Regions from separate parts of the Synechococcus sp. R5-15 genome, predicted to be linked through region 1. Evidence: riboswitches for the same ligand, from Rfam matches in the RefSeq annotation. Region 1 holds a riboswitch; the other holds the start of a gene.
What was found. A riboswitch is a leader RNA that binds a small molecule or an ion and turns the genes downstream of it on or off. The one in region 1 is predicted to bind cobalamin.
Positions count from the first base shown of each region.

Region 2: linked by a shared signal. The riboswitch ahead of NW839_RS05670 (sirohydrochlorin chelatase) and the one ahead of NW839_RS08560 (TonB-dependent receptor plug domain-containing protein) in region 1 are both predicted to bind cobalamin.

Region 1 covers NZ_JANSIK010000093.1:14,926-29,687, forward strand. The annotation lists gene NW839_RS08520 (thioredoxin domain-containing protein) at 1-1,632, opposite strand, end outside; gene NW839_RS08525 (GNAT family N-acetyltransferase) at 1,740-2,243, opposite strand; gene NW839_RS08530 (SRPBCC family protein) at 2,317-2,784, opposite strand; gene NW839_RS08535 (DUF502 domain-containing protein) at 3,079-3,855, shown strand; gene NW839_RS08540 (TIGR03792 family protein) at 3,852-4,202, opposite strand; gene aroA (3-phosphoshikimate 1-carboxyvinyltransferase) at 4,238-5,572, opposite strand; gene rsmH (16S rRNA (cytosine(1402)-N(4))-methyltransferase RsmH) at 5,807-6,718, shown strand; gene NW839_RS08555 (hypothetical protein) at 6,895-7,419, shown strand; cobalamin riboswitch at 7,749-7,901, shown strand; gene NW839_RS08560 (TonB-dependent receptor plug domain-containing protein) at 7,943-9,913, shown strand; gene NW839_RS08565 (DUF1636 domain-containing protein) at 10,042-10,449, shown strand; gene NW839_RS08570 ((2Fe-2S) ferredoxin domain-containing protein) at 10,461-11,330, shown strand; gene NW839_RS08575 (hypothetical protein) at 11,568-11,975, shown strand; gene NW839_RS08580 (ArsA family ATPase) at 12,098-14,149, shown strand; gene ligA (NAD-dependent DNA ligase LigA) at 14,182-14,762, shown strand, end outside.
Region 2 covers NZ_JANSIK010000057.1:10,432-25,193, forward strand. The annotation lists gene NW839_RS05640 (30S ribosomal protein S1) at 303-1,271, opposite strand; gene obgE (GTPase ObgE) at 1,467-2,510, shown strand; gene NW839_RS05650 (hypothetical protein) at 2,571-2,945, shown strand; gene NW839_RS05655 (L-threonylcarbamoyladenylate synthase) at 2,964-3,677, shown strand; gene NW839_RS05660 (PAP/fibrillin family protein) at 3,733-4,350, shown strand; gene NW839_RS05665 (hypothetical protein) at 4,347-5,246, opposite strand; gene NW839_RS05670 (sirohydrochlorin chelatase) at 5,344-6,384, opposite strand; cobalamin riboswitch at 6,417-6,553, opposite strand; gene NW839_RS05675 (heavy metal translocating P-type ATPase) at 6,681-8,996, opposite strand; gene NW839_RS05680 (heavy-metal-associated domain-containing protein) at 9,109-9,303, opposite strand; gene NW839_RS05685 (DUF5340 domain-containing protein) at 9,363-9,602, opposite strand; gene trpC (indole-3-glycerol phosphate synthase TrpC) at 9,666-10,586, opposite strand; gene hmpF (pilus motility taxis protein HmpF) at 10,850-12,577, shown strand; gene plsX (phosphate acyltransferase PlsX) at 12,807-13,910, shown strand; gene NW839_RS05705 (beta-ketoacyl-ACP synthase III) at 13,897-14,762, shown strand, end outside.

The sequences.
Region 1 (14,762 bases):
CAGTTGCGCATCCATCTCCTGCTGGAGCTGGAGGGCAGCCTGCAACCAGTCTTGAGGGGTGGGATCCCCCACCAGAGGCAGGCAGGCTTGCTGCAAGTCCAACAGGGCCTTGATCAGCAGGGCGTAATCTTCCGATTTGGCGGGCACCTGAGCTGTGCCATCGTAGTTCAGGCGCAACAGGGATCCGGTCTCAGGGTGGCGCTGCTGGCTGAGGATGAATTGGGCAGCCCGCAGAGCGAATTGCAGATAGTCTGCGTTGCCGAACACTTGATAGGCCCGCGCCAGGCCGGAGATCATCAAGGCGTTCCAAGAGACGATCATCTTGGTGTCGGTGACAGGTGGGATTCGCCCTGGCCAGGATTGCAGACGGGCCGATTGGGCATCCACTGCCGGAGGGAAGGGAACTCGTCGATCCGCAGAGCCATAGCGTGCCTGAAACAGATGGGTGGTCAAGGCGGCTTCAACTTCTGGCGGCAACGTCCCCCCCTGTTTGCGCTGCAAGACGATGCAGCCGGGCCGATCAGGGAAATTGCCCCCCGGAGACAGGTCAAACGCCTGCTGCAAGGCGCGGAAGGTTTCTTCCCCCAAGAGCTCCTGCAGCTCTTGCCAGCGCCAGACGTAGAACTCTCCCTCCTCTGGCTCTCGATCTTCTGCCCGGGCAAAGCTGTCGGCATCTTGAGCGGCGTAGAAATACCCGGCAGGGGCGGTCATCTCTCGCGCCACCCACTCCACCGTCAGCCGCACCGCCCGCTCGATGGCCGGATCTTGGATACCGTGCGCCCACAGATCGGAGAGAAACTCTAGGATCTGCCCGTTGTCGTAGAGCATCTTTTCAAAGTGGGGCACCGTCCAGGTGGGATCCACGGTGTAGCGGTGAAATCCGCCGGCCACATGGTCGAAGATCCCTCCCAGCACCAAGGCCATGCCTCGCTCTTTGGCCCGTTCCAGAGCGCTCTGCGAGCCGGGGATCCCTTCCGGTGGGTCGAAGCGGGCTGAGCGCAACACCAACTGGGCGTAGGGCATCATGGGAAATTGCTGCACCGCCCCGGCATTGGAGAGCAAAGGCTGGATCTTGGGGATCCCAGAGCGCAGCAGGTCGGCGGGAATGTGGTCTTCCGGCACTAAGTCGCTGAGGGTGGTCAGAGCCGTCAAAATCTGGCCTTTCATCTCCTCTATTTTTTCCTTTTCCTGCCGGTAAAACTGCAGGATGCGCTGCAGCAAGGCCAGAAACCCCGGGCGGCCAAAGCGGGGCTCTACGGGAAAATAGGTGCCAGCATAAAAGGGCACCAGGTCATCGGGCGTGAGGAAAACATTGAGGGGCCACCCCCCCTGCCCGCTCATGAGCTGCAACGCCTGCATGTAGATGCTGTCGAGATCCGGCCGCTCCTCGCGATCCACCTTGATGGGCAAAAAATGGGCATTCAAAAAGGCGGCAATTTCAGGGTTGGAGAAGGCCTCGCCCTCCATGACCGTACACCAGTGGCAACTGGAATAGCCGATGGATAGGAAAATCGGCCTATCCTCGGCCCGGGCTTTCTCCAGAGCTTCTGGGATCCAAGGCCACCAATCCACCGGGTTCTCGGCGTGCTTGCGCAAGTAAAGGCTGGAACTTGTGGCGAGGCGATTGGCCATAGGTACACCCTCTCACCTTTTTTTGCTTTTCAGGCTAGCGCGTTCTCCTGCCGAGGCCGAACCAACCCACTGTTGTTCAAGATACACTCACCCAGGATCCCTGTCGGTCAAGCCTGCTCCTGCTCGGCAGCCGGGACTAAAAACTCCAGAGGGCGCCCGTGTAAAACCAAGGTGGTGCTGGGATTTTCCACAAAGCCGATTCGCTCGTAAAAGCCACGCTGATGGGTTGTGAACAGGTAGATGCGCTCCACCGACTGCAGGTGGGGATGGCTGATCAGGGTTTCCACCAACTTGCGGCCAATGCCCTGACGTCGGTAATCGTGATCAACCACGATATCCCAGAGGACGGCTCGGTAAACCCCATCGGAAGTGGCGCGGCCAAAGCCAATCAGGCGCTCCCCATCCCAGGCGCTGACCACCGGATGGCTGTGGGCAACGGCCCGCTCCATCTCCTGCCGCTGGCGATTCTGCGCCCAAAAGGCATTGCGGTTCAACAGCAGGAGAAGTTGATCCAGATCCAGCTCGCCCCGCTCCAGAGAGAAGCGAATGTTGCGGTTGTCCACCGGCTGACGAGAGAGGGCGATGACAGGCTCAGGAGAGGGATCGGGCATGAAGAAAACCTTTGCAGCAGTGAGGGTTGGCAAGGGGAAGTTCAACAAAACGCTTGGGCCTGACAAACTGAGGCTAGCTGGCCGAGGCATTGTCGGCGGCTGGCCCCGCCTGCTCTAGGGCATAGGCCTTGAAGCGCTCCAGATCCGCCTGGATGGTGCTCTCCACCACTTTGCCCACAAACAGGCCATCCAAGATTTTGCCGAGGATCCCCGGGAGCTTGTAGGCCACCGACAGCTTCACAATGGTACTGCCTTTGCGGTCGTAAAAGCGCAGCGCGCCCCGATTGGGCAGCCCCTCCACCGAACTCCAGCCGATGTGTTGGTGTTTCACCACCGTGTGGGTGCGGGAGATCCAACTGAAGGTGAGGCCGCGGGTATCCAGTGTCCACCGGGACAGCTCCTGATCCAGCAATTCCACCGAGCGGATCCACTTCATCCAGCGGGGCATGAGGGTGAGGTTGGCCCACAAATCCCATACCTGCTCGATGGGAACAGGTACCTCCACCTGACAGGTATGCTCTAGCCAATCCGACTCTGACATAGGGCCTCCCACGCAACACCCAGCAGAAACACAAACCATCCAGGGGCTTGGCCACAACGCCTCGGGACGGGATCCCTGCCTTTACAAAATTTTATATCGACCTAAGATAGCATTATCGGCCTGATGAAAGTTTGGGGCTCTGCGCTTTTTGGCAGCCCGGTTTCTTTTGCCGGCAAGTTGCGGCTGCCCCCCATGAGGGCAATGCAGAAGGCAGGTATCATGATTGCCATCTGCAAGCTCCACTTGCAAGGGTTCGGTGCATCCACTCGGTTGACTTGACGGAACGACCTCACCATGGTTTCTCAATGGAAACAGCATCTGAAGAACTACTTCGTGGCGGGGTTGCTGGTGGTGATCCCTCTAGCAACCACCATTTGGCTGACGGTGGAGGTGGCCACCTGGAGCATTGGCTTTCTGACCAGCATTCCCAAGCAGTTTAATCCCATCCAGGGTTTGCACCCGATCTTGATCAACCTCATCGATCTGGCGGTGGGCCTGTTGACGCCGATTGTGCTCATCCTGTTGATTGGCTTCATGGCCCGCAACATTGTCGGCCAGTGGCTGCTCAATCTCAGCGAACAGTTGCTCCATGCGATTCCGGTGGCGGGGCTGGTGTACAAGACCTTGAAGCAATTGGTCAGTGTTTTGTTTGCCCCCAACAATCAGCGCTTTCGGCGGGTGGTGCTGGTGGAATATCCCCGACCAGGAGCTTGGGCGCTGGCCTTTGTGACGGGCACCATTCAAACTCCCATTCGGCCCGATGGGCCGCAGCGCTCCCTTGGCCTGTTTGTGCCCACCACCCCCAATCCAACGACGGGCTGGTACGCCATTGTGCCGGAAGACCAGGTGGTGGAAGTGTTCATGCCGGTGGAAGATGCTTTTAAGATGCTCATTTCCGGCGGCATTGTCACCCCTGAGAGTTTTGAAGCGGGGCTGCAGCGGCGAGAAGGAGCTTTGGCCGTGACCATGCCCAGCTTGCGGGAGCTGGTGGAGCAGGAGCGGGTGGCAGGATCCCCCAGGGCTGACTCGGTGGGCTCTGAGGTAGGTTTTGAGACTGAAGGGATCCCTTAATCCTGCTTTCCTGTCCCTGCAGAAGGGCCGGGCTGCCAGAGCTGGTATTCTTTGGCCTGTTCCAAGCGCACATAAAAAGGCCGCATTTGCCGATCCAATGCCTCCACTTGCTCGGAGGGAAAGGCCTTCCAGTCAGCACGGCTGGCCCAGCGGAGGATGAGGTGGACAAGTTCGGGATCCTCTTGATCCAGCCAAACTTCTTTGCCCAGAAAACCCGGATGCCGGCGCAGGGCGGATCCCCAAACCCGCTCGTCTTGCTCAAGAAAGGCTGCTTGCCCACCGGGAGGAACCCGGAAGCAGAGATGTTCGATGGCGATAGGGCCGGGCGGGCTGGGGCAGGTCGACATAGGAGCAGAGGCGGCAAAGTTAAAGATGGGCCCTCTCAAGACTCCAGGGGGGAAGCAGTCAATCGTTGCAGGGTGGGAATGAAGTCGGGGTAGGAGATGCGGGCACAGTCGGCTCCCCTGAGGAGGGTGGATCCCTGCGCTCCTAGAGCTGCCACCATCAGGCTCATGGCGATGCGGTGATCCTCGTGGCTATCGACCTCGGCCCCGTGAAGAGGGATCCCTCCCTTGATTTCCAGGCCATCGGGATATTCAGTGACCTGGGCTCCCATGCGGCTCAGCTCTTGGGCTATGGCAGCCAGACGGTCGCTTTCTTTGACCCGCAGCTCTGCGGCATCGCGAATCACCGTGATCCCTTCGGCAAAGGCAGCTGCCACCGCCAAAACCGGGATCTCGTCGATCAGGGTGGGGATGAGATCGCCGGCGATGGTGCAGCCGCGCAAGCGGGCCGAACGCACCCGCAGATCTCCCAGGGGCTCGCCGGCCATTTCCCGGCAGTTTTCAATTTGAATATCGGCCCCCATCTCCTGCAACACCTGCAGCGCACCGGTACGGGTGGGGTTGAGGCCCACATCCCTTAGCAGCAATTCGCTCTCGGGCACAATGGAGGCGGCCACCAGCCAAAAGGCTGCCGAGCTGATATCCCCCGGCACCTGAACTCTCTGGCCCACCAGGCGGGATCCGCCCACCACGGCCACGGTTTTCGCCTCTGGATCCACGTGAATGTCGGCTCCGAAGGCCCGCAACATCCGTTCCGAGTGATCCCGAGAGAGAGCCGGCTCGGTGACTTGGGTGGTGCCTTCTGCCAGCAGGCCCGCCAGCAAGAGGCAGGATTTCACCTGCGCCGAAGCCACCGGGGAGCGATGGTGAATGCCCTTGAGGGATCCCCCTTGTACGGCCAAAGGTGCCAACGTCCCACCGGCCCGTCCCCAAATGCTGGCCCCCATCTGCCGCAGCGGTTCTACCACCCGCCCCATGGGCCGCGAGCGCAGGGAGCGATCGCCGGTGACGGCAAAAAAGCGCCCGGCCTGGCCAGCCAGGATCCCCAGCATCAGGCGCAAGGTGGTGCCGGAGTTACCTGCATCCAACACGTCTGCCGGTTCTTGCAGCTGGCCCAGGCCAACTCCCCGAATGCGAACACACTCGCTGTTGAGCTCCGAAATATCTGCCCCCAGCGCCCGAAAACAGGCTGCCGTACTGCGGGGATCCTCTCCCAGCAACAGCCCTTGGATGGTGGTTTCTCCTTCGGCCAGGGATCCCAGCATCAGGGCGCGGTGGGAAATGGATTTGTCGCCGGGGATGCTGACTTGGCCGCGCAGGCCCTTGGCCGGCGAGAGGGTCAAGATATCAGTAGCAGAAGAGTGAGTCAACACAGCAACCCTGACGGCAGACTTGGCAAAAGCGGGAGCAGTCTCATCATACTCAGAGCGGGACTCGCGCCCCAGAGATTTTGCCGGGGATCCCAAGACAGCCTGTCTTTTGACGGCCACCCCTCTTTTCTCAGAGGATCACCTTAACAACATGGATTCCTCGGTCGGGGCCTGGCCTCGGCCTTTTTTTTGCAGATACTGAACTTTGTAGCAGCAGAAATAGAACCCCCGCAAACCGTGCTTGGCGAGGTGTATCAACACGATTCCGTTTTGACCGAGGAGGTGATGGCCTACCTGCAACCCCAGGGGGGCGGTATTTTTTTGGATGTGACGTTGGGAGGGGGTGGGCACAGCTTGGCGCTGCTGCGGGGGGGAGCTGCCCGAGTGGTGGGGTTGGATCGGGATCCGGCGGCTCTACAGGCGGCGCAAGCGCGTTTTGCAGCAGAAGGGATCCCCGGCAGCCGCATCCAACTGTGGCACCTCAATTTTGCCGATTTCGATCTGCAGCAGCATGGCTTTCGGGATGAGCAGGGGCAGGGGATTCCCTTCGATGGCATCGTGGCCGACTTGGGGGTGAGTTCTCCGCAACTGGACTGTCCTGAGCGGGGATTTAGCTTTCGCGGGGAGGGGCCGCTGGACATGCGCATGGATCCCAGTACAGCTCAGGAGACTGCCGCCGATTGGGTTAATCATCGCCCGGTCGAAGAGTTGATCGAGATTTTCACCCGTTACGGCGAAGAGCGATTTGCCCGCCGCATCGCCCATCACATCGAGCAGGCTCGTCCCCTCGCCACAACCACTCAGTTGGCCCAGGTGGTTTGGCAGGCGGTACCTCCGGCAGCTCGGCGAGGCCGCATCCACCCGGCCACCCGCGTCTTTCAGGCGTTGCGCATTGCCGTGAACCGAGAACTGGAGGCTTTAGAAACCTTGCTGGCCCAAGCCCCCACTTGGTTGAAACCCGGCGGCAGGTTGGCCGTAATCAGCTTCCATAGCCTTGAAGATCGCCTGGTGAAATGGGCCTTTCGCAGGGATCCCCGTTGGCAGGTGCTCACCCCCAAGCCCTTGTCCCCTTCCGAACTGGAACGGCAACGCAATCCACGGGCCCGCTCTGCCAAACTGCGAGTGGCTGCCCGCAGCAGTCAGATGTAGGTTTAGGTTGGTTCTCCCGCTCTCAAGAGATCGGCTACTGTGAAGCGGACGGCTAGCCCGCCGAGACCAGGAATCGGGAGAAGGGGGTTGCTATTGGGGGATGCGGGGAACTAGGGTGAAGCGGAACCGGCAGTCCTGCACCGTCGGATCCCTTGGTGTGTGTGAGGTTAAGCCCTATGGTTAGCCAGCCTTTGAACGCAGGTCTTGATCGTCCCAAGAGCCCTCGTCGCCACAGACGGTCTTCTGCTCTGAGCCGACCCCTCTCCGGTACAGTTCAAGCCAGCCGCACCCAGCCTTTGGATTTGAAGTTGAAATCAGCCCATCCTCGCAGCCAGCATCTTGCTTGGGCAGAACACCTAGCCTGGTGGAAGCAAATCTCCACAGGGATGGCTATCCTCTCCGGCGTTTCAGTGTTGAGCCTTTACAGTTGGACTGTGCATACCCAAAGCCGGTGGAGCCAGCGTTACCAGGTGTGGCAGCAGATGCAGCGCAACGAACGACAGTTTCTGCTGACTCAAGAATCCATTGCCAATTCTCTGCGGGAAATTGCCGACCGCTCCGAAATGGTGCCGCTGGTACCGGATCGGATGATCGAGGTGCCGATTGCCTCTCCCAGCCAAGTTGAGCCGGATCCAGCCCACCAGGCAACGGCTTTGCCAGAAATCGAAAAAGCCCCTCTTTTCTATCCGGTTGGGTACTAATTCATACGGATCCCGCCCATGACGGCTAGGCCAGCGTCCCCATCTTGCTTTCCCAAAAGCTGTGGGTCTTGTGAAGTCTCAGCGTATCTCTGTTCTCTAAAAGGCTAAGGGATCCCTGGGCCTCGCGATCTGGAGTAGCAGCGGGCTATCCTTCAACTGCTTACAAAGCAGTGAAGAAATCTGGCCTAAATGGGATGTGGCCCATCCGAAGCCCTGGGATTGCCGTTGGGATCCCGTTCACCCCTGGGGATGACATCCCCCCTGGCAGGATAGGAACTCCAGAGCAGGGGATGTATGATGCCTAGCACGGCTTTTTCGGAGCAATCGCAGAGAAAGCTGTACCGACAGGTTGTCCTGGGGATCAGCCAGGGCATGTAAAGGGGAAAGTCCGGTGCAAATCCGGCGCTGTGCCGCAACTGTGATGGGCTTGGGCTAGACCCATGCCCTCAGTCAGGATGCCCGCCTGCGGTTTTGGCTCGCATTTCTTCCGCGTCGCACGGAATCAGGAGCTTCAAGAAAGAAAATGAATCCCATTCTAGGTCTCAGCCTGGCGCTGGGGGGCTTTGTTTTGGGGATCCCAGCGTGGGCGCAGCCGGCGGCCTCTTCACCTTCAGCTCAAGAGGTGTTGGAAACCGGTGTTAGCGCCGAGATTTTAAATCAACCCGTCACCACGCCTTTTCGTCGCCCCGGCTTGCTGCGGGATTCTTCCCGCCCGGTTTACGTCGTTACCCGCCAGCAAATTCGAGAGCAAGGGGCAAGAACGGTTCAGGAGGCCCTGCGCTACCTGCCCGGGATCCTCAGCGACGGCACGGCGGGAACCCAGTTGGGAGCCCTTAGCTCCCAGTTTATGCGGGGAGGACGAACGGCCCAGGTGTTGGTGCTCTTGGATGGCCGCCCCATTAACGACCTGGGCTTTTTTGGCGGGTTCGATCTGTCTCAGATCACTACAGATGTGGTCGAGCGTATTGAGATCTCTCCAGGTGGGGGCTCCACCTTATACGGCTCCGATGCCGTTGGCGGGGTCATCAACATCGTAACCCTGGAGCCAAAGCCGGGATCCGAGACCGTGCTGGAAGCGGCTATCGGCAGCTACGGCCTCAACGAGCAAGGGATCCAAAACCGCGGCCAAGCGCAGGATCTGGGCTGGGTGGTCAGCTATCGCCGTCTGCAGAGCAACAACGACTTTCCCTTTGAAATTAGGCGTTTGGGCAAAGCAGGCAGGCGGGAGAACTCGGCAGTGGAGTACCACAACCTACAAGCCAAGCTCACCTGGCAACTGGCAGAAGGCCAGGTCCTAACCGGAAATGCCCTTTATCTCAACAAAGCGTTTCAGGTGCCCGGCAGCACCGAGTTTCCCTCCCCCGATGCAGGGCAAAACACCAACGACCTGCTGTTAGATCTCAGTTGGCTGTGGAATCAAGAGAAGGGATCCCTGCAAGCTAGGGTATTTTTTGACGACCTCAACTATCGCTTCAGCGCCCCACAAAGCCAGGGATCCCGGGATGAGATCCTGCGAACGGGGTGGGGATCCCAACTGCAATACACCTGGAAGGCTGCTGAAAACCTGGAGCTTACTCTAGGAGCAGACTACCGATCCATTTCAGCTCGCAACACCACCTTCTCCTTTGCCAGGGGATCCACCAATGTCAACTACGACAATACCGTGAACCAAGGGGCCCTCTTTGCCCGTCTGGATTACAAGCCACAGCCCAACTTTTATCTCAACTTAGGTGTTCGCCAAGATTCGAGCAATCTGGTCAACGGTTCGGCCACCTCTCCTGCCGCAGGGATCCGCTGGGTTTTGGCAGAAGGCACCACCCTGAGGGCCAATTATGCCGGCAGCTTTCGCACCCCCTTGATCTCAAACCTGTTCTTTCGGCTGCGCGGCTTTTTTGAAGTCGACGGCAACCCCAATTTGCGACCGGAGCGGGGAGAGAGTTTTGACATTGGCCTGGATCAGGCTTTGGGAGATTTTGGCCTACTGCGCTTGACCTTTGCCCATAACCGCATCCGCGATGGCATCACCTTTGTCAGCACCGGCCCGCGCAGGGGAACCTACGAAAACATTGAGCTCGTGGAATACACAGGCATAGAAGCAGCCCTGGATTTGCGGCTGGGGGAAAACTGGACTCTTTTTGCCAACTACACCCTAAACGATCCCATCATCCGCTCGGCGCTGGATCCCAAAACGGTTGGCAAACAGCTAGCCTTCGTGGGAGCAGACAGCTTCAACCTGGGCCTGAGCTACCGCGATGCAGAGGATCGGTATGCCTCAGTTTTCCTGCATCACATTGGCACTTTCTTTACCAACAACGCCAATACCCAATCTCTGCCCGGCTACACCAACCTGGCTCTGCGGGGAGGGATCCCAGTAGCAGAAAATCTCGCTCTAGAAGTGGGGGTTGATAACCTGCTGGATGAGCAATATGAGGTTTTCCCCGGCTACCCAGGAGTGGGTCGCACCGTTCGGCTTAATTTAAGGGGCCAATTTTAGAGCGACTTGAGGCTGACTTTTAGCTGTCTAACTCACTGCTGAATTCTTGGCCAAGACATTGAGATCGTCTTTGCCTCTTCTCACACCCTTTGCTTGGACAGAAACCTATGACTATATCAAGGAGCACCATGTCTCGATCAACTTCCCAGTTGCCCATCCAAGCTGGCAGCGCTGCCCAGCAACCCAGCAGCCATTGTCTTTGGGTTTGTGTCACTTGCGGATCTCGGTGGGTTAACGGCCAAAAAGAAGGGACTAGCAAGGGAGAAATGCTGCTGTCTGCCCTGCAATCCCAAACCCTCCACCCCCAACTAACTCTAAAACCAGTTGCCTGTATGAGCGCCTGCAGCCATGCTTGCGTTGTTGCGTTGGCAGCACCTCAAAAGATGACCTATGTTTTTGGAGATCTGGATCCAAAAGATGTGGAGCTGATTCTGCAGACAGCAGAGCTCTACCTAACCAAGTTGGATGGGATCCTACCCTGGGCCGAGCGCCCTCTGAAAAAAGAGGTGATTACTCGTATTCCACCACTACCTTGAGGAGCTCTCTCATGGCCGCTTTCACGCCCTGGATAACCCCTCTCCATCAAACTTGGCAGGAAGTTTCTTTAACGGGTTGGACAACCCTTTATGAAGGGATCCCTGCCCACATCGACTGCTTGGGGCCGTTGCTCTACGAGCTGTTTCAAGAGCACTGGGCCGAGATCCAGGTGGGCCATGTGGCGGAAGGCGGGGTGCTGGAGCTGGCTTTCAAGAAACCTCCAGCTTTGTGCGTGCTCTACGATGGCTATCTAACCGTTGCCACCGAAACTTGGCACCTGCATTTGTGCCTGGAGGAGCACCAAGGCGGCCCCCATCGCAAGACCCCACCCGAGCTGCGCCGCAAAAGATTGGTTAGCCGTGCTGCTCTCTACCGGCGCCTCAATCCCCAAGGTCAGCCCCGCATGTGGGGGATCCAATTCTGGAATGGAGCAGAAGAGCCTTTGCTGCAGATTTTTCTGCCCAGCCCCTTTTTGGGGCCAGAGGAAGACTACCTGCCGGAAGGCAAAGCAGATTACCAAAAGCTTTCTCTTTACGAGCGCATCCGCGCCATCTATGTGGAGGGGAAAGAGCGGATCCCCTATGAGGATAACCCTCTTAAACGTCCCTACCTTGCTGTTTGTCGTTCCAGCCGTTGTTATCCTTCCCGCAACTACCAACCGGTTGTAGAAGCTCTGGAATCCGCCCTTCGAGAAGCCAACCTAGACGTACAGGTTATCACCTCAGGCTGCTTGGAAGTTTGCCAACAGGGGCCCGTGGTTTTTTACTCTGGGGATCGCACCTGGTACAAGCGGGTTACTCCCCAAGTAGCTCGGCAAATTGTTTTTGAGCATTTGCTTAATAGCTGTCCTCTGAAAGACCACCTTTTTCCAGGAGATTAAAGCATGATTGGCCTGCAATCGAGTGCTCAACCTATCCCCAGATCTTGCCGCTTGATCTCAGCCCCACTTTGGATACAAGCTGCTCAAGATTTGGCCCGAGGCTGGTTCTGGCCCAGCTTGTTTACCACCGTCGGCTGCCTCAGCAATATTGCTTATACATGTACCCTTCCCTTTGTAACTGTTGGTATTGTTGCGGGCACAACTTTAACCCGCCAAAGGGCAGCCATTAGTGCTTTGATGATTTGGCTGGCAAACCAAATCTTTGGCTACACCTGGCACAACTATCCCCGCACTCCCGATTCGTTTGCCTGGGGGTTGGTGCTGGGGATCGGCACGGTGGGGATTGCTCTTGCTGGCGGTTACCGACCTCTGTTTTCTCAGTCCAAGCCGCTTCGGCCAAGGCAACTGCTGCTGAACTATCTCTGGATCCCGGCCATGCTCATCTTGGGGTTTCTGGCTTTTGAAGGGCTGATTTTGGCAGCCGGCCTGGTTTTGGGGGGAACGGAGGGCCTGACCCTGCCCATTCTAGGCAAAATCTGGCTGCACAACTGGCTGTGGACAGGACTTTGGATTGGGATCCACACCCTGCTGGTGTGGGACAGAGGACGTCGCCGGGTGTGGCTTGGAGAGGAGAAACTGCGGTGAGCTGCTCCCGTACAAGCTCTTCCCATCCCGTCAGCGGTGCGGAGCACTTTTGCAGTGATCTGGAACATCCCCAAGAGGGATCCAGGCCAAAATAGGGGCGACCTATGTGGGAGGGGATCCCTTTGCAGCTTTCTCATCTCAACAGTGGCAGGAGTGCCTACCGTCCTTCTCTGCTCTCTCCTTCCCAACGTCTCCTGCTGTTCAGTGGCAAGGGGGGAGTGGGCAAAACAACCTTGACCTGCGCGCTGGCTCGCCAACTGGCCCAGGTGGATCCCCAGCGCCGTCTGCTCCTGATGTCCACGGATCCCGCCCACTCGTTGGGGGACGTGCTGCAAATCTCGGTTACGGATGTGGCCCAACCCTTGCCGGATCGCCCCAATTTACAGGTGCGGGCTTTGCAAGCGGAGATTTTGTTGCAATCTTTTCGGCAAACCTATGGGCCGGCCCTGGAGCTCATTGCCGAGCGGGGCAGTTGGTTTGGCCGAGAGGATCTGCTGCCGATCTGGGATTTGGCGTGGCCGGGGGTGGATGAGCTGATGGCCATTCTGGAGGTCAACCGGCTGCTGGCGAGGGAGGAGGTGGATACGGTCATTCTGGATACGGCCCCCACCGGGCATACCCTGCGGCTGTTGGAGCTGCCCGACTTTTTGGATAATCTGCTGGCCGTGTTTGCCACCTTTCAGGCCAAGCACCGGGAAATCGCCCAAGCCCTGACGGGCACCTATCGACCGGATGAGGCGGATGCATTTTTAGCCCAGTTGCAGAGGGAACTGGAGGGGGGCAAAGCCCGCTTGACCACTCCGGAGAGCACCTCTGCTTGGCTGGTGATGATCCCGGACCAGTTGAGCGTGGCGGAAACCCGCCGCTTTTGTCAGCAACTGCAAAACCGCCGCGTGCCCATCGGCGGTCTTCTGGTCAATCAGGTGCTGCTTGCAAGAGAGAATAACAGCCAACCTTCGCTGCCCGCTGCTCTCCCCTCTCCTCTCTACTCGGCGCGGCAACAGGAACAGCGGCGTGTGCTCAAAGCCCTGCAGGAGGAGCTGCCCGGATATCCTATCTGGATCTGTCCCTATCAACTGCAGGAGCCGGTTGGGTTGGCGGCCCTAGATGGGCTGGTGCAGCAGCTTCGCCCCTTGCCAGAGGTGCTGCTGCAGTTGGAAGGGATCCCAGAGCAAAAAGCAGAGAGCCAAGAGAAGAGAAAGTCTCTCTTCTCCACCCTCTTCCCTTCCTTCAGGGGGATCCCGGCTCTACCGGACTTTTTGGCCCAAGGGATCCGACTGGTGTTGGTGGGGGGCAAAGGGGGTGTGGGCAAGACGACGGTGGCCGGGGCCCTGGCTTGGACCTTGGCCAAGCGCCATCCCGACAAGCAGCTGTTGCTGGTCTCCATCGATCCGGCCCACTCGTTGGGGGATCTGTTTCAGACGAAACTGGGTCAGGATCCCATTCCCCTGCTGCCCAACCTGCTGGGGCAGGAGGTCGATGCGGCGGCGGTGCTGGAGCAATTCCGGCAGGATTATCTGGAGGAGGTGGCGGCCATCTTGGCAGGGGAGGGGACGGCAGGGGTGGAAGTCCAATACGACCCACAGGCGTGGCGGCAACTGCTGCAGATGCCCCCACCCGGCTTGGATGAGGTGATGGCCCTGTTGAGTGTTCTCCGACAGGAGACGAGCGGGCAGTTCGACCTGGTGGTGCTGGACACGGCTCCCACAGGCCATCTCTTGCGGTTTCTGCAGATGCCCCAGGCTCTGGAAGGTTGGGTAAGCTTGGCCCTGAAGCTGTGGCTGAAATATCGGGATGTGGTGGGCAGGTCGGAATGGGCGCAGCGGATGCGGGAGCTCTTGGCCCAGGTGCGACAGCTCCGGCAGCAGCTCCAGGATCCCCAGTTTGTTACCTTTATCCCCGTCTTTAACCCCGAGCAAGCAGTTCTGGCGGAAACCGAGCGTCTCTTGGCGGAACTGGATGCTTTGGGGATCCCTCATCCCTACGCCGTTCTCAATCGGGTGTGGTTGGAGGATTCTACCCCCTTTGGAGAGGCCCTCCGCCGTCGTCACCAGACTCTTCTGGCCCAGCTCCCCCAGCCATTTTCCCAGCAGGCCATCTTGACCATCCCCTTCCTACATCCTCCCAGCTTGGAGAATATCGGCTCCTACTTGTTCGCTCCTCAGGAGCCCTAACCTAGGGGTAGACCTTGCTCACCCAAGGAGTTATGGATCCCAAGTTGGAAGAACGCGCCCGCGAGCTGCGCACCCTGCTGCAGAAGGCCAGCATTGCCTACTATGTCCACGATGCGCCCATCCTGGAAGACAGCGTTTACGACCGCCTCTACCGCGAGCTGCAAGAGCTGGAGCGGGCTTACCCTGAACTGGTCACTCCCGATAGCCCTACTCAGCGGGTGGGAGAAAAACCTGCAGAGCATTTTCCCACCGTCTTCCACCGCATCCCCCTCTACAGTTTGGAAAACGCTTTCAACCCAGAAGAACTGGAGGAGTGGCAAGAGCGCCTGCTGCGAGTTTTGGGCCGTGCCCCTGTTCCCGACGGCGGGACAGAGGGAGAGCTGGAATATGTCTGTGAGCTGAAGATTGATGGCGCCGCCTTGGCCCTAACCTACATCGAGGGTCTTTTGGAGCGGGGTGCTACTCGGGGGGACGGACAGGCCGGAGAGGACATCACCCCCAACGTGCGCGCCATTCGTTCGATTCCCCTGCGGCTGGCGACAGCAGATCCGCCTCCCGTTTTGGAGGTGCGGGGGGAAGTCTATCTGGCCCTAGCCGAGTTTGAACGGATCAA
Region 2 (14,762 bases), on a different contig from region 1:
CTCCTGTTACTGGCGCAGGTTGGCAACACTACGTGAACGCCAGCCGCACTTCCTGTTTTAGCCTACCTCGCCACAGCAGCAGTACCCGTCTCTTCGGACATTTGGACTGCCCCCGCCCCCACGGGCTTATGGATCGCTCCTCAGCTCCCCACTCACACTGATGGAACCAAAGGCTCATGCCGTGACATACTCCCGCACTCATGCTGATGCAAAGCGCTCCGCGCCGCTAAAGCGAGAGAGGGCGGGGCTTCTCGGCGGCCTAGCTAAGCCTTGTAGCAGGCAGAAATACGCAAAGTTTGTGATCATTCCACAGCCGCCGCCGCGTATTCCAGCTCCTCTTCCACCACTTCCGGTGGGGCCTCTGCCGCTTGTCCTTGCTTAGCGGCCAACAGTTGCTCGCGGTACTTGGCTGCCATTTCCTCAGCCTTCTCGTAAACCAGCTTGGGATCCCGAATCATGTCGCCGGGATTGGGCTCCAGTTGCTTGGTGGACAGCGAGATCCGCCCCCGCTCCGCATCTAGATCGATGATCATCACCTTCACTTCGTCGTTGACGTTGAAGACGCTGTGGGGCGTGTCAACATGATCGTGGGAGATCTCGGAAATGTGCAGCAGGCCGGAGACGCCGCCAATATCGATGAAGGCACCATAGGGCTTGATGCCCCGCACCGTGCCAACCACCACCTCGCCCACTTCCAGCTTGTTCATCTTCCGCTCCACCAAGGCGCGGCGATGGCTCAACACCAGGCGGTTGCGGTCTTCGTCCACCTCCAGAAACTTCAGGGGCAGCTCTTCGCCCACCAGCTCTTCTTTTGGCTTGCGGGTGCTGATGTGGGATCCGGGGATAAAGCCCCGCAGCCCCTCAATCCGCACCAGGGCTCCACCTCGGTTGGTGGCAAAAATGGTTGAGCGAACGGTGGCATCTTCTTTCTGGAGCTGCCGTACCCGTTCCCAGGCCCGCATGTACTCGATGCGACGGATGGAGAGGGTCAGCTGTCCCTCTTCGTTTTCTTCGGTGAGGATAAAAAACTCGCGGGTTTCTCCGGGCTGCAGCATCTCGTGCGGGTCTTCCAGGCGGCTAATCGACATCTCCTGGAGCGGCAGAAAGGCAGCCGTTTTGGCCCCGATATCGATCAAAGCACCGCGTGGCTCCACCGAGAATACTGTACCCGCCACAATTTCGCCAGGGCTGAAGTGATAGTCGTACTTATCCAGAAGGGCGGCAAAGTCTTCAGTGGTAAAACCTACATCGGCAGCAGTGAATCGACTCATAGGGGTGCAGTAACAGATCAGTTGCGCGGGATAAAGGGTAGAAGGCCAATCGAGTTTGGCAGGATCCCACTTCCACTTTCCCACCTGGGGAGGATGTGGCTGGGAAATACCATCGTAGCTTAGAGGAGCGTCTTTTGTGGCAAGTTTTCCGGCATCTTGCCAAGCTGGAAGATAGAAGATTTGGAGGAAGAGCAATTGCACTTTATCGACCAAGCCGAAATTGAAGTGCAAGGGGGGAATGGCGGAGATGGCATCGTTGCCTTCCGCCGTGAAAAGTATGTGCCGGCTGGGGGGCCATCCGGCGGCAATGGAGGGCGGGGCGGCTCAGTGATCCTGGTGGCCGATCCTGGCCTGCAAACTCTGTTGGATTTTCGCTTTCAACCGGTGATCAAGGCGGAACACGGGGCCAAAGGGGGGCCCAACCATCGCAGCGGGGCCAGTGGTGCGGATCGGCTGGTGCGGGTGCCCTGCGGTACTGTGGTGTTCAATGCGGAGACGGGGGAATTGTTGGGCGATCTGGTGGGCAAGGGGGATCAATTGCTGGTAGCCCGTGGGGGCAAAGGCGGCTTAGGCAATGCCCATTTTTTGAGCAACCACAATCGCGCCCCCCGCCAATTCACCAAGGGCGAAGCGGGAGAACGGGTGCGCCTGCGCCTGGAGCTGAAGTTGATTGCCGAGGTGGGCATTGTCGGCCTGCCCAATGCGGGCAAGTCCACTCTGATTTCGGTGGTCTCCTCTGCCCGGCCCAAGATTGCTGACTACCCCTTCACCACGTTGCAGCCCAATTTGGGGGTGGTGCCCCATCCATCGGGAGATGGGGTGGTGTTTGCCGATATTCCGGGGCTGATCGAGGGGGCGCACTTGGGGGTGGGGCTGGGCCATGAGTTTTTGCGCCATGTGGAGCGTACCAGGGTACTGATTCATTTGGTGGATGGCACGGCGGCGGATCCCGTCAAGGATTACCAGGTTATTCAGCAGGAGCTGCGCGCCTACGGCCACGGGTTAATCGATAAGCCACAAATCCTGGTTTTGAACAAGATCGATGTTCTGGATCCCCAGCAGGTTGCCGAGCGCGCCCAGAGGCTGTCTGCTGCTGCCGGCACTTCGGTGGTGACCATTTCTGCGATTGCCAAGCAGGGGCTGGATGCCCTCTTGCAGCGGGTGTGGCAGTGCCTGGGTCGGGGATCCCAACAGCCTGCGCAGTTGGATCTTGTGGGGGCAAAATCCATCCAGTCCTAGGGCAGAAGAATCTTAGAATGGGAAAGCCCCTGCCTTCCCAGAACCCAGAGACGAGTGGCTATGTATATCTCGGCGGAGGATCTGCCACCGGATTTGCGTCAGATTATGTTGGCCGTTGAACAGGCGGCCCAGGCGAGGGCGGGAGCGTGTGTGGAGCTGCTGATGCTCCTGCGGCTGCTGGAGGAGTTGCACCGCGCGATCCTGGAAGGTGCCTTTCGGGAGTCTTTGCCCAACACCCGTCAAGCTCTGTATCGGGTGCTTCAGGATTTGGAAGAAGCCGGCGACTGGCCCTATCTGCCCCGTCTGCACATCCAAGCCCTGATGCAACAACTGAAGGACTGGCCCGAATCTCAGGGATCCCCGCCCGCGTCGGTGCCACCGACCCCCCGCCCTCTTGTGGAAAACCCCCTGGGGGGGAGCTGCTCCCAGTCTTGACCTCTTCCCATCTGCCCGATGGCCGAGTACTTTAAGCTGCATCCGCAACAGCCCCAGGCCCGTTCCATCCGGCGGATTGCGGCGGCTTTGCGGGAGGGGGCGGTGATGCTTTACCCCACCGATACAGTCTATGCCATTGGCTGCGATGTGACCCACAAACAAGCAGTGGAGCGGGTACGCCGTATCAAGCAGCTCTCCAACGACAAGCCTCTTACCTTTTTGTGCCCTTCTCTCTCACGCATTGCCCACTATGCCCAGGTAACCGATTCGGCCTATCGGCTGATGCGGCGGCTGATCCCGGGCCCGTTTACGTTTCTGTTGCCGGCCACCAAGCTGGTGCCCAAGTTGGTGATGGAGCCCAAACGGAAAACCACCGGCATCCGCGTGCCCGATTCTGCCATTTGTCAGGCTTTGCTGGAAGAGTTGGGCAATCCAATTGTCTCCACCTCTGCCAAGCTGGGGGGGGATCCCGTCGGATCCCTGGGCTTAAGTTTTGGGCAAACCTGGGAATGGGAGAGCGACCCCTGGGATGAGGGTGGGATCTTTGCGGCTGAAGAGATGCGGCAGTTGGAAAAACAGGTGGATCTGGTGCTGGATGACGATGCCCCCCGTCGGGCCAAGGTCTCTACGGTAATTGACTTGACGGGATCCGAGCCGCTGGTGGTGCGGGCCGGGCTGGGGTATGAGCAGGTGGCAGATCTAAATCTGAAACCCGTAGAAGAAGACGGTTAAGGGCAGAGGGATCCCGCGTTCTCTAAAATAGGGTCAGTGCCTTCGGAGTGTGCCCATGTCTGAGGCTCTGGCTCAGCAAAAATCGGCTCTGCTGCACCTACTGGAGGCGACCGACCGGGGCCGGAAAGTTTCCCCTGACCAAAAAGCCCAGATTTTGTCTCAAATTGCCGCCCTAGAAGCGCTCAACCCCACCCCCAAGCCAACATCTGCTGCTGAAGGGTTGGAGGGGAACTGGCTCACCCTATTTACCACGAGCACAGCTCTGCTGCGGCTGGCACAGTTGCCTTTTTTGACCACCGGCGAGATCTACCAGTGTATTCGGGCCAAGGCTGGACGGGTCTTCAACGTGGCGGAGATCCAGGGATCCGGTTGGCTGGAGGCTTGGATGCCACGGGGAGTCTTGGCTGTATCAGCGCGCTTTTACCCCGAATCGGAGCGTCGGGTGAGGGTGATTTTCGAGCGATTGGTGTTCGGATCCCAAGCTTTGATGAGCTACGAGATCGAGAGCTTTCTCTATTTGCTCGAGCAGGCTCCGGAGCGAATCCCGGCTATTCAAATCGATATCCGCCGCCGCGAGCCAACGGGTTGGCTGGATATCACCTATTTAGATGAAGACTTGCGGCTGGGTCGGGGCAGCGAGGGGAGTGTATTTGTTCTAAAGCGGGTCGGCTAGTCGGAGGATCCAGAGGACTCCGTTTCCGCCCTTTCGTGAGATAGGTTTTGGGTTAGGGTGAAGCCTATTTCCTGGAGAACTTGCAAGGCGCGGTAGGACTCCCGCAAAGTTTGCAGCTCCTGTTGAGTTTGCTCCAGTTGCCGGGCCCATTCTGCCTGTTGGGAGCGCAACTCTCGATTTTCCAATTTTTTGCGCTGCAGGATGCGCTTGAGTTTTTGCTGCTGCTGCTGGAGTTGAGCCCGCTCTGCTTCTGCGTGTTGCAGTTGGGTCCTTTGGCGTTCCAATTCTATTTTCAGGGTGGTGACCTGGGATTGAAGTTGGCGGAGCTTTTGGCGCAGCGCTTGCTCTGGCGTGGGTTTGGTCGACTCGGAGCTTGGAGAAGGGGAAGATGTTTGTAGGTTTTGCAGATGCTGTTGTAACTGTTGGGCTTGGGCCTGCAGGACTCGAGACCGTTGCTGCTCGCTGCGCAGTTGGGCTTGGGCGCGTTCACAGGTCTGGATTTCGGCTTTCACCCGCTGCTTGATGCGGTCAAGGATCTTTTGATGGCGGAGCTGGGTTTGCCGGATCTCCTGAGCCACCTGCCAAGGGCGAGGATCCCCCTTAGGTTGTCGTGGCTCGCCGCCGTGGTCGGCAGGATCAAAGGGAGATAGGGTCGCCACCAGCGATTCTCGAAAGTCGCTCCAGGAAGCCGATTGCAGACCCATCTGAACCACCCGCCAGGCCCCATAGGAGGCCCCAGCGGCAGCCAGGATCCCAGGGATCCCGGCCAGGGAGAGGGAAACCTTGGGCAGGGTGGGCAGGATCTGATCCAGCAGCCCCACCACCAGGGCGAAAACAAAGATCCCGCTCCCCGCGGCAGCGGCACCTGAAACCCAAGAGGAGCGGGAGAGCATCATCGTTTTTTCGTCATCACAACCGCTAGAGCGGGAAAACCAGGTTCAAAAATTGCCTGTCTGCACTCAGTTTATCCCGCCAGCAGCCTCTGTTTCCCTCTTAGGGCACCTGCCATGCCCGTTGGTGGTAGCCCTCTAATTGGGCCCAGGGATCCCCAGCCGCTGCGTGGGTATGGCCGTGGTCGTGGTGAGGGTGGGAATGAGGATGGTGATGGGATCCGTGCCCGTGATGGTGGTCATGAGGCTCGTGAGGATGGTGATGGGTATGCCCAGCTCTGACCTCTGCGCTCACGGCCAGGCGAAACTTGCACAGGTGGCAGTTCATTTGGGTTTGGCCCTGCAGGGCTTCCTGCTCCAGTTGCTGCAGGCTGTGCAGCACCGTATCCACAAGGCCCAATTCCGGCAGCATCAGCCAGTCGATTTCCGGCTGTCGTTGTCGTTGTTTCTCCACTGCCGCCTCAATTTTTTTCACCAGCACTCCGGTAAACAGGAAGTAGGGCAGCACGATCACCCGGCGCGGATGCCAGGACAAGGCCCGCTCCAATCCCACGGGCAGGCGGGGATGGGTAATGCCGATAAAGCAAGTTTCCACAGCGGCAAACCCAGATCCTTCCCAAAGCAACCGGGCCAGTTTACAGGCTTCGGCATTGGCCTCGGGATCGCTGGAGCCGCGACCCACAAACAGGAGCACGGTTTCTGCTTCTGGGATCCGCTGCGGTTGGGCGGCCATCAAAGCGGCCAATCGGTCTCGCAGCAGTTGCAGGATCTCGATGCGGATCCCCAACGGCCCACCGTAATGAATGCGCAACTGGGGATAGAGGGCCTGCAGGCGATCCAATTCCATCGTCACATCGAACTTGTTGTGGCGGGCCCCAAACAACAGCAGCGGCAGGACCACAATCTCTTGCCACCCTTGGGCAATACACTGCTGGATCCCTTGGGCGATACTCGGCTCCGTCAGCTCCAGAAAACAAGGGATCACCGGTCGATGGGGAGTGAGGGATTGGTAGACTTGGGCCAACTCCAGAAAGGCTTGCCGCCCTTCAGGGTCGCGGGATCCGTGGCCGATAAGCAATAGGGGCAATGAAGGAGAAGCAAGCTGCCCAACCGAAAGGGGAGGGGAAACACTGAGGGTATTCAACACAAAAAACTCCGTTCCTTGTGAATCGCAAGGGGTACAGGACAACGGCAGGTGGGTGTTCTGGCTGAGGGAGGGATCCCATCACAGTTGCGTCACAGTGGCGGACTTGCACCGCGCTTTCCCCAGTCTGCCTGAGCCTTTCAGGTTAGCTTGCCTCTTGCCATTCACCAAGCTCCCGGGGGGGATGTTCTTGTCTGCCAGAAGATAGCCCTGAGGCATGAGCGGTACGGCAGACTCATGCTCAAAGGGCAGCAAAACTGTTGCCGCGCTAATCCCCCTTGCCCCTGGGAGAGGGCCTAACGCCGGCCCGCTGGTCTGGGGGGCTGAAAGTGTCGCAGGCGCAGGGCATTGGCGACCACCGAAACGGAACTCAGGGCCATGGCTGCCCCCGCCAGCATAGGGTTGAGCAACCAGCCTGTAAAGGGATAGAGCGCCCCAGCGGCAATCGGGATCCCCAGCGTGTTGTAGATAAAGGCGAAGAAGAGGTTTTGGCGGATGTTGTTGAGGGTGGCCCGGCTGAGTTGAATGGCTGTGGCGACTCCCCGCAGATCCCCCGACATGAGGGTAATATCGCTGGCGGCCATCGCCACATCCGTACCTGTACCAATGGCGATCCCCACATCGGCTTCTGCCAGAGCCGGAGCATCGTTAATGCCATCTCCCACCATCGCCACCCGCCGTCTCGGTTGTCTTAGGCTGCGTATGTAAGCTGCCTTCTGATCCGGACGGACTTGGGCAATTACCCGCTGAATGCCTGCTTGCCGAGCAACCGCTTGGGCCGTGGTGGGGTTATCCCCAGTTAGCAGGATCACCTCTAGACCCATCTGTTGCAGCTGTTGCACTGCCTCAGGAGAGGTGGGTTTGAGCGGATCGGCAATGGCCAACAGCCCCACCAGGCTCTGGGATTGGGCTACGCCGATCACCGTTTTGCCCTGGCTTTCCCAATTCTGAACCCGCTCTGACCAAGAGGGATCCCAGGGGATCCCCATCTCCTGTAGCCAGCTCAGCCGACCGATGCGAATCCACTGATCTTCCACCCAAGCTTCTGCCCCACTGCCTACCCTTGCCTGAAAGTGCCAGGCAGGAGGGATCACAATTTTTTCGGCTTCGGCTTTCTGCACCACCGCCTGGGCCAAAGGATGTTCCGAGTGCCGCTCCACCGCCGCTGCCAGGCGCAACACCGCCAGGGGAGAGGAGCCGTGGGCCCAAATATCGGTGACAGTGGGACGACCTTCAGTCAGGGTGCCAGTTTTGTCCAAGACCACCGTGCGCAAGTCGTGGGCCAATTCCAGGCTGTCGGCACTTTTCACCAGGATCCCCAATTCTGCCCCTCGTCCCGTGGCCACCAGGATCGAGGTGGGGGTCGCCAACCCCAGCGCACAAGGGCAGGCGATGATCAGCACCCCAATCGTGTTCACCAAGGCCAGCGTCAGGTTGTCCGCCAACACCCACCAGAGCACGAAAGTTAGAACTGCCACCCCAATCACTGCCGGCACAAACCAGGCAGTCACCCGATCCGCCACCTGTTGAATCGGAGCTTTGGATCCCTGGGCTTCCTGCACCAGGCGCACGATCTGGGCCAGAACTGTGTCTTTGCCCACCCGCCGCGCTTCCATCACAAAGCTGCCCGTCCGATTCAGCGTTGCCCCAATCACCTCATCCCCCGCCGATTTGACAACAGGCAGGCTCTCGCCGGTCACCATCGACTCGTCGAGGCTGGAGGATCCCTCTAGGATTACCCCATCCACCGGCACCTTCTCGCCGGGGCGCACCCGGATCCGATCCCCCACCTGCACTTCCCGAATCGGAATATCCTGCTCCACCCCCTGGCGAATTACCCTTGCCGTTTTCGGTTGCAGCCCGATCAGCTTGCGAATGGCCTCAGAGGTTTGCCTTTTGGCCCGTTGCTCCATCCACTTACCCACCAGGATCAAGGTGGTGACCACCGCCGACACTTCGTAATACACATCGGGATGCAGTCCCTGCCGATGGAAAGAGTCGGGGAAAACCGTTGGGAAAATGGAATAGAAGAAAGCCGCGCTCGTCCCTAAGGCCACCAGCGTGTTCATATCCGCCGAGCGCCGTTGCCAAGCGGCCCAAGCGCCTCGATAAAAATGCTTGCCCACCCAAAACTGCACCGGAGCCGTCAGCAGCAACTGCAACCCAGGATTGTGCAGCCACATGGGAAAGCCCGGGATGTCCATCCCCAGCATCATCGGCAGGGATCCGATCACCAGCACCGTGCTGATGCCCACCCCTATCGCCACCTTGAGCTTCAGTTCCCGTTCTGCGGCCCGTTGGGCGATCCGCTCTGGATCCGACAGATCGTCCAGCTGCCAATCCTCCTGGATAAGGCGCGCCCGATACCCCGCCCGCTCCACCGCCCGAATCAGCGCCTGCGGATCCACCAGCCTGGGATCCCCTTTGACGGTGGCCTGCTCGCTGGCAAAATTCACTGATCCGTGGGACACCCCCTGCACCTGAGCGAGGGCCTGTTCGATGCTGCGGGCGCAGGAGGCACAGCTCATCCCTTGCAGGGCCAACTGCCAGGTGCCCTCAGGAGAAGGCGCAGAGGCCGATAGTGCACCCGATGACCCTTTATGGGCAGACATGGCAACACCTTGTTGATGAAACGACAGCTACTCTCCACCCTGGGCAGGGCGAAGGCAGCCATCTGTACAGAAATTCAAAACAGACGCCCGACCGTTCCCGGCCCAAAATTGACTAGGCCGGGGGATATCCCACCTGGGTGAGGGCCTGCCGCAAATCGCCCACAGGCCGCTCAGAAGTAATCCGCACCTGTTTGGTTTTGGGATCCCCTTCCACCTGCGCCTGGGGATCCAGTTGCCGCACCGCTTGCGCAATGGTGTCCACGCAAGCCCCACAGGCCAGCTTGGGCACCGTCAAAACAACCTGCATCTTGGAAACCCCCCCCAATGCCACTGAAAGGATGCTAAACCTTACAGTGGGCTGGAAGGTCAAGAGGGAGGCTGAGGCTCGTCCATATTCCAGCGGTAGTCCACCTGATAGCCCCGCTGTCGCCACTCTTCCTCCAGTTGCACCTGTTGGGTGAGGGCTTTGCGCAGGGAGTTGATCAGCTCTTGCGTGCGGCCTCGGTTGCCAAAATCCTGTTCCTCTACTGCCGGAAAGGTTTGCCGCTCCAACACCCGCAGCAGAAATTCGTAGTGGATATGAGCCGGCACAGGAATACGTTTCATCGATCCAAGCAATCCTTAGAGATCAATTGTTCTCGCAGAGATCCATTGATAAATGGTTTTCATTCACTGAGATGACAACAGGTGGCGCACAGCTTGGCCGGGATCCGGCTGGGTCACCAGCGCTTCCCCCACGAGCACAGAGCGCACCCCCCAGGCCCGCAACTGCTGCAGATCGGCGGGGGTATGGATGCCGGACTCGCTGACCACAGGCAGATCGCCAAGGAGCTCCGAGTGGGCGGCCAACAGGTTGCGCGTTGTGTTTAAGTCCACCGCAAAGGTTCTCAGATCGCGATTGTTGATGCCAATGAGCACCTGCCCCCTGGAGTCTTGCAGTTGAGGCAAACGCAACACCCGCTGCAACTCTTGGGAGGTGTGCACCTCCAGCAGAGCCGCCATGCCCAATTGCCGAATCAGCTTGAGAAAGTAGCCCAAATCCGCATCGGAGAGAATGGCGGCAATCAAGAGCACCGCATCTGCCCCCAGGCTGCGGGCCCAGAGGATTTGGTAGGGGTAGAGGATGAACTCCTTGCAGAGGATGGGGATCCCTACTGCCTGACGGATCCGGCGCAGATACTCGCCGCTGCCCTGAAAGAACCGCTCATCTGTGAGCACCGAGAGGCAACTGGCCCCACCGGCTTCATAGCTCTGGGCAATGGCTACCGGGTCAAAGGGATCCCGCAGAACGCCGCGGCTGGGAGAGGCTTTTTTGACCTCGGCAATAAGGGAAACAGGGTGAGGCGACTGGGTGAGGGCCGCCACAAAATCCCGCACCGGCGGGGCTTGATCCAGTTGCTGTTGCAATTGCTTGAGGGGAAGCTGCTCCCGTTGCCGCTCCACCTCCTGCTCTTTATGCCAGACGATCGCTTCCAAAATGTGGCGCGGTTTGGCTTCCGGCGCTGTTGTCTGGTACACCTGAGAGGCTACGACCACCGGCGGGGCAGGAGAACGCCGACGAACAGAAAGCGGCTCACCTTGCAGCTCCATACAACCCCCGAACACAACTCTACACCACACCCTAGACTACTTTAGTGCTCCGCCACCGGTTTGAATAGCTACCCCAGGCATCCCCAAAACTCATCTGGCGAAGGCGTTTTTTTTACCCTATGGTTGAGTCTAGAAAGGTGGTGTAGTCTTTATGCGCCTCGGCGAGCCATGTTCTGGCGGCCGTCCATTTTTCCCCGGCCAGGGGCAGTGGCTCGGTGGGGTCAAGGCTGGTGCTGTCCATGCTGTTTTAGAGGAGTTCAGGCGTGCTGTACCTAGCAGAGCTATCCAAGCCGATTGGATTTGCCAAGTCGTCTCTGCAATTGCTGGCCAAGCAGCAGCAGGACAATACCTGGGTGGCCGTGAACGAAGAATCCATTACTTTGGAAGGCCGCATCGCCCAGGAGGCTGGGCGCTTCAAGGATGGGTCATTGGTGCTGGCGGAAATCTCCGGCAACCGTCAGGTCGCCCGCATCAGCGAAGCCGCTCGCCAACTGGTGACCTATCTGCAAAACTTCAGCCAACTTCAGCTCAGAGCCCGCAGCCAGGAGGAGGAGATCGAGGTTTGGAAACAGTCCCTCACCTTTCAGGCGCATGAGCTTACCCGCCGCGAGATGGAGCTAGCAGCTCAAGAAGAAGAGGTGCAGCGGCTGTACGAGCAGTACAAGAGTGTAGAGGAAGATCGCAAACTCCTGGACAGCCTCAAAGAGGAACTGGCAGCCCAGCAGGCTTACTTGGCTGAACAACAGCGCCTGATCGGAGAACAACGGGAAGCTCTGAATCGGCAGCGGCAAGAGTTGGAAGCCCAGTTGCAAGAAGCTCGCTCCAGCCGCTTGGGGGAGGCAGAAGCAGCGCAGCTACAGGCTTTGATGCAACAGCTCCAGGAGAGTCTGCATCCGGCTGGAGATCCCTTGGCGCTTCTGCAAAGCTTGAAAAGCCACATTCAGCAGCAGCAGGAGCACTTGAATCAACAGATTGCCCAACTGGAAGCAGAACGTCAGCAGGCCCAGGCCCGGCAAGACGAGCTGGATCGAGACTACCGCGCTTGGCAAGAACGCCACACCGCTTGGTGGGGATCCCGACAATCCCTGGAGCACAGCCAAGCAGAATGGCAAACTCGACAGGGATCCCTGCGAGCCCATCAAGAGCACCTGCAGAGGATTCTCCAGCAGCTGCAATCTCAAGAGAGCCTATACCAGAAAGCCTCTCGTCTGGTGCAGGAGTACGACTTTATCGTCGATGGCAGCAGCAACGGCAGGGCTGGGGAGCCGGCGATCTCGGTCGAGGAGCTGGCGGCTTTGGTCAGCCAACTGCGCCGAGATTACGAGCAGCGGGCGGCCCAGGTCAGCCAGCAGCGGGCCGAACTGGAGCAAAACCGGCAAACCCTGCGGGAGCTGCAAGAGCGGCTGGCCAGCGCCTCTCCAGAGGAGCGGTTTGACATCGAGATGGATATCGACTATGCCCAGTCTGCCTGCAGTGCTTTGGAAGAAGCCCTGCTGCCTCAGGAAAAAAACCTGCAGCGAGAGTATGAAGAGTTGACCCGCCAGGAAGCCCGCCTTAGACAGCTGCAAAATCAAGCTGCTGCCCCGGTTCAGGTCGATATTGGGCCGCTCCTGGAACAGATCGGCAGCCAGAAGCAGGATCTTCTCCAAGAAAAAGGTCGTCTGCAAACCCTCATTCAACAACTGGAATCGTCCTTGCCTTCTCAGCAGGAGCAGCTCGCCCGCCAACGGCAGGAATTGGAGCAGCAGTGGCAACACCTGGAGCAAGAGGAGGGATCCCTGCGGGCGCGCGCCCAGGCCATGGCAGAAACCTGGGGTCGCCTCAATCACCTGCAGGCCACCCTCTATCCAGAGCGGGATCGGTGGGCAGCGTTGGCGGGAGAATTGGCGCAGTTGGAGACGGAGCTGAGCCAACACCAAGCCAGAAACTCCACCGCACGCGACCACGTCCAACAGGTACACTTTCTCCTGGCTACCCTCGCGCAGGCGTGAGGGAGTTCACGTTTCCTGTGGGGGGTGGGGAGAACCGGCGCAAGGGGAACTACGGCCTTAATTGAGGAAAACAAATCTGGTAAAATTCGCTAGCACCCTGCAGCCACTGGGGCTCCCAATTCTCGGGCGAGGGGACTGCAGAGGTTAGTGCGTTTTGCCCCGCTTCCTGCTTGCAGTTGCCAAGGATATTCCAGTGTGAGGTCAGCTTGTGCGAATTGCGGTCGATGCGATGGGGGGTGACTACGCTCCCGAAGAGATCATCAAGGGCGCCCTGCTGGCCCATCGGCAGCTCCGGGTCGGGATTGCACTAGTCGGTCGTCCAGATTCCCTCAAGCCCTTTCTGCCCCAACCCTTGCCTGCTGGGATCACCATTGTGCCTGCCGAAGAGGATGTGGGCATGGCGGAAGAGCCGCTGATGGTGCGCAAAAAGCCCAAAGCCTCCATCAACATCTCGATGCAACAGGTGCGCTCCAACCAAGCGGATGCCGTGGTGGCCGCCGGGAATACCGGAGCAGCGATGGCTGCGGCCTATCTGAATTTGGGCCGGCTGGCAGGGATCGATCGCCCGGCCATTGGCGCTCTTTTGCCCACTTTGAAAGGCAAGCCGGTGCTGCTGCTGGATGTGGGGGCCAATGTGGATTGCCGGCCCCGCTTTTTGGAGCAGTTTGCCCGCATGGGATCCCTCTACTGCCAGTGCGTGCTGGGGATCGAGAAGCCGCGGGTGGGCCTGCTCAACATCGGCGAGGAGCCCAACAAGGGCAATGATTTGGCTCTGGCCACCCACCAGCGTCTGGCCCAGTTGCCAGGGATCCATTTCGCCGGCAATGCCGAGGGGCGGGATGTGCTGACCGGGGAGTTTGATGTGGTGGTGTGTGACGGCTTTGTGGGCAATGCCCTCCTCAAGTTTGCCGAAAGTGTTGGCCAGGTGATCACCCAGGTGCTGCGGGAGGAGCTGCCCCGCGGCTGGCGCGGCAAGTTGGGCTGCTGGCTGCTCCGGCCCAACCTCAAGCAGGTAAAGCGGCGCATGGACTACGTGGAGTATGGCGGTGCTTTGCTGCTCGGCGTCAACGGCATCTGCGTGATTACCCACGGCAGCTCCAAGGCGCCGATGGTCTACCACGCCATTCGCCTGGCCAAAGAGGCGGCAGAACAGAAAATCCTACAGCGGCTGCAGGCGGAAATGGTTGACCCTCGCGAACCTGAATCCAACCCCAGGCGGCGCACCCGGCCCCTTCAGGTCTACTCTGGCTCTGGCCCGGAAGTGTTGCCGTTGGGATCCCTGGAAAGGACTTCCTCCCGCTGTCCCGAACCCGTGGAAGATGCCCAGCCATAGCCTCCCGACCGTGCGGCTGGTGGGGGCAGGGGCTGCCCTGCCGGATCCCTGCCTGAGCAACGACGATCTCGGCCAGATCGTCGAAACTTCCGACGAATGGATCTGGCCCCGCACCGGCATTCGTCAGCGGCGCATTCTGCCCCCTGAGCTGAGCTTGGTGGATTTGGCGGTCCAGGCAGCCAAGGCCGCTTTGGCTCAGGCCGGGATCTTGCCTCAAGACCTGGATTTGATCCTGCTGGCCACTTCCACCGGTGTCGATCGGTTTGGCTCGGCCCCTCAGGTGCAGGCAGCTCTGGGAGCAACGCGGGCGGTGGCTTTTGATCTGACGGCAGCCTGCACGGGCTTTGTCTTTGCAGTGGCCACGGCAGCGCAGTTTTTGCAAACCGGGCTGTATCGGCGGGCCTTGGTGGTGGCGGCGGATGTGCTCTCCCGTACGGTGGACTGGGCAGATCGCACCACCTGTGTCTTGTTTGGAGATGGGGCCGGGGCGGTGGTTCTAGAGGCGGGGGAAACCGGCGGGATCCTCAGCATTGAGCTGCGCAGCGATGGCAGTGGCAGCGAGCTACTCAGCTTGTCCATGGCTACAGAGGCCAAGCCCCTGGTGGGATCCCTGCAGGTGGGGCAGTATCGCTGCTGCCCCATCACCATGAATGGCCGCGAGGTGTACAAGTTTGCCGTCCAGGCGGTGCCGGAGATCATCGAGAAGGCTCTCTTTCGGGCTGGGATCCCGGCGGAGGCGGTGCAGGGATATTTTATTCATCAGGCCAACCAGCGCATTCTCGATGCGGTAGCCAAGCGCCTGCAGCTGGATCCGCAGCGGGTGGCCAGCGTCTTAGAGCATTACGGCAACAC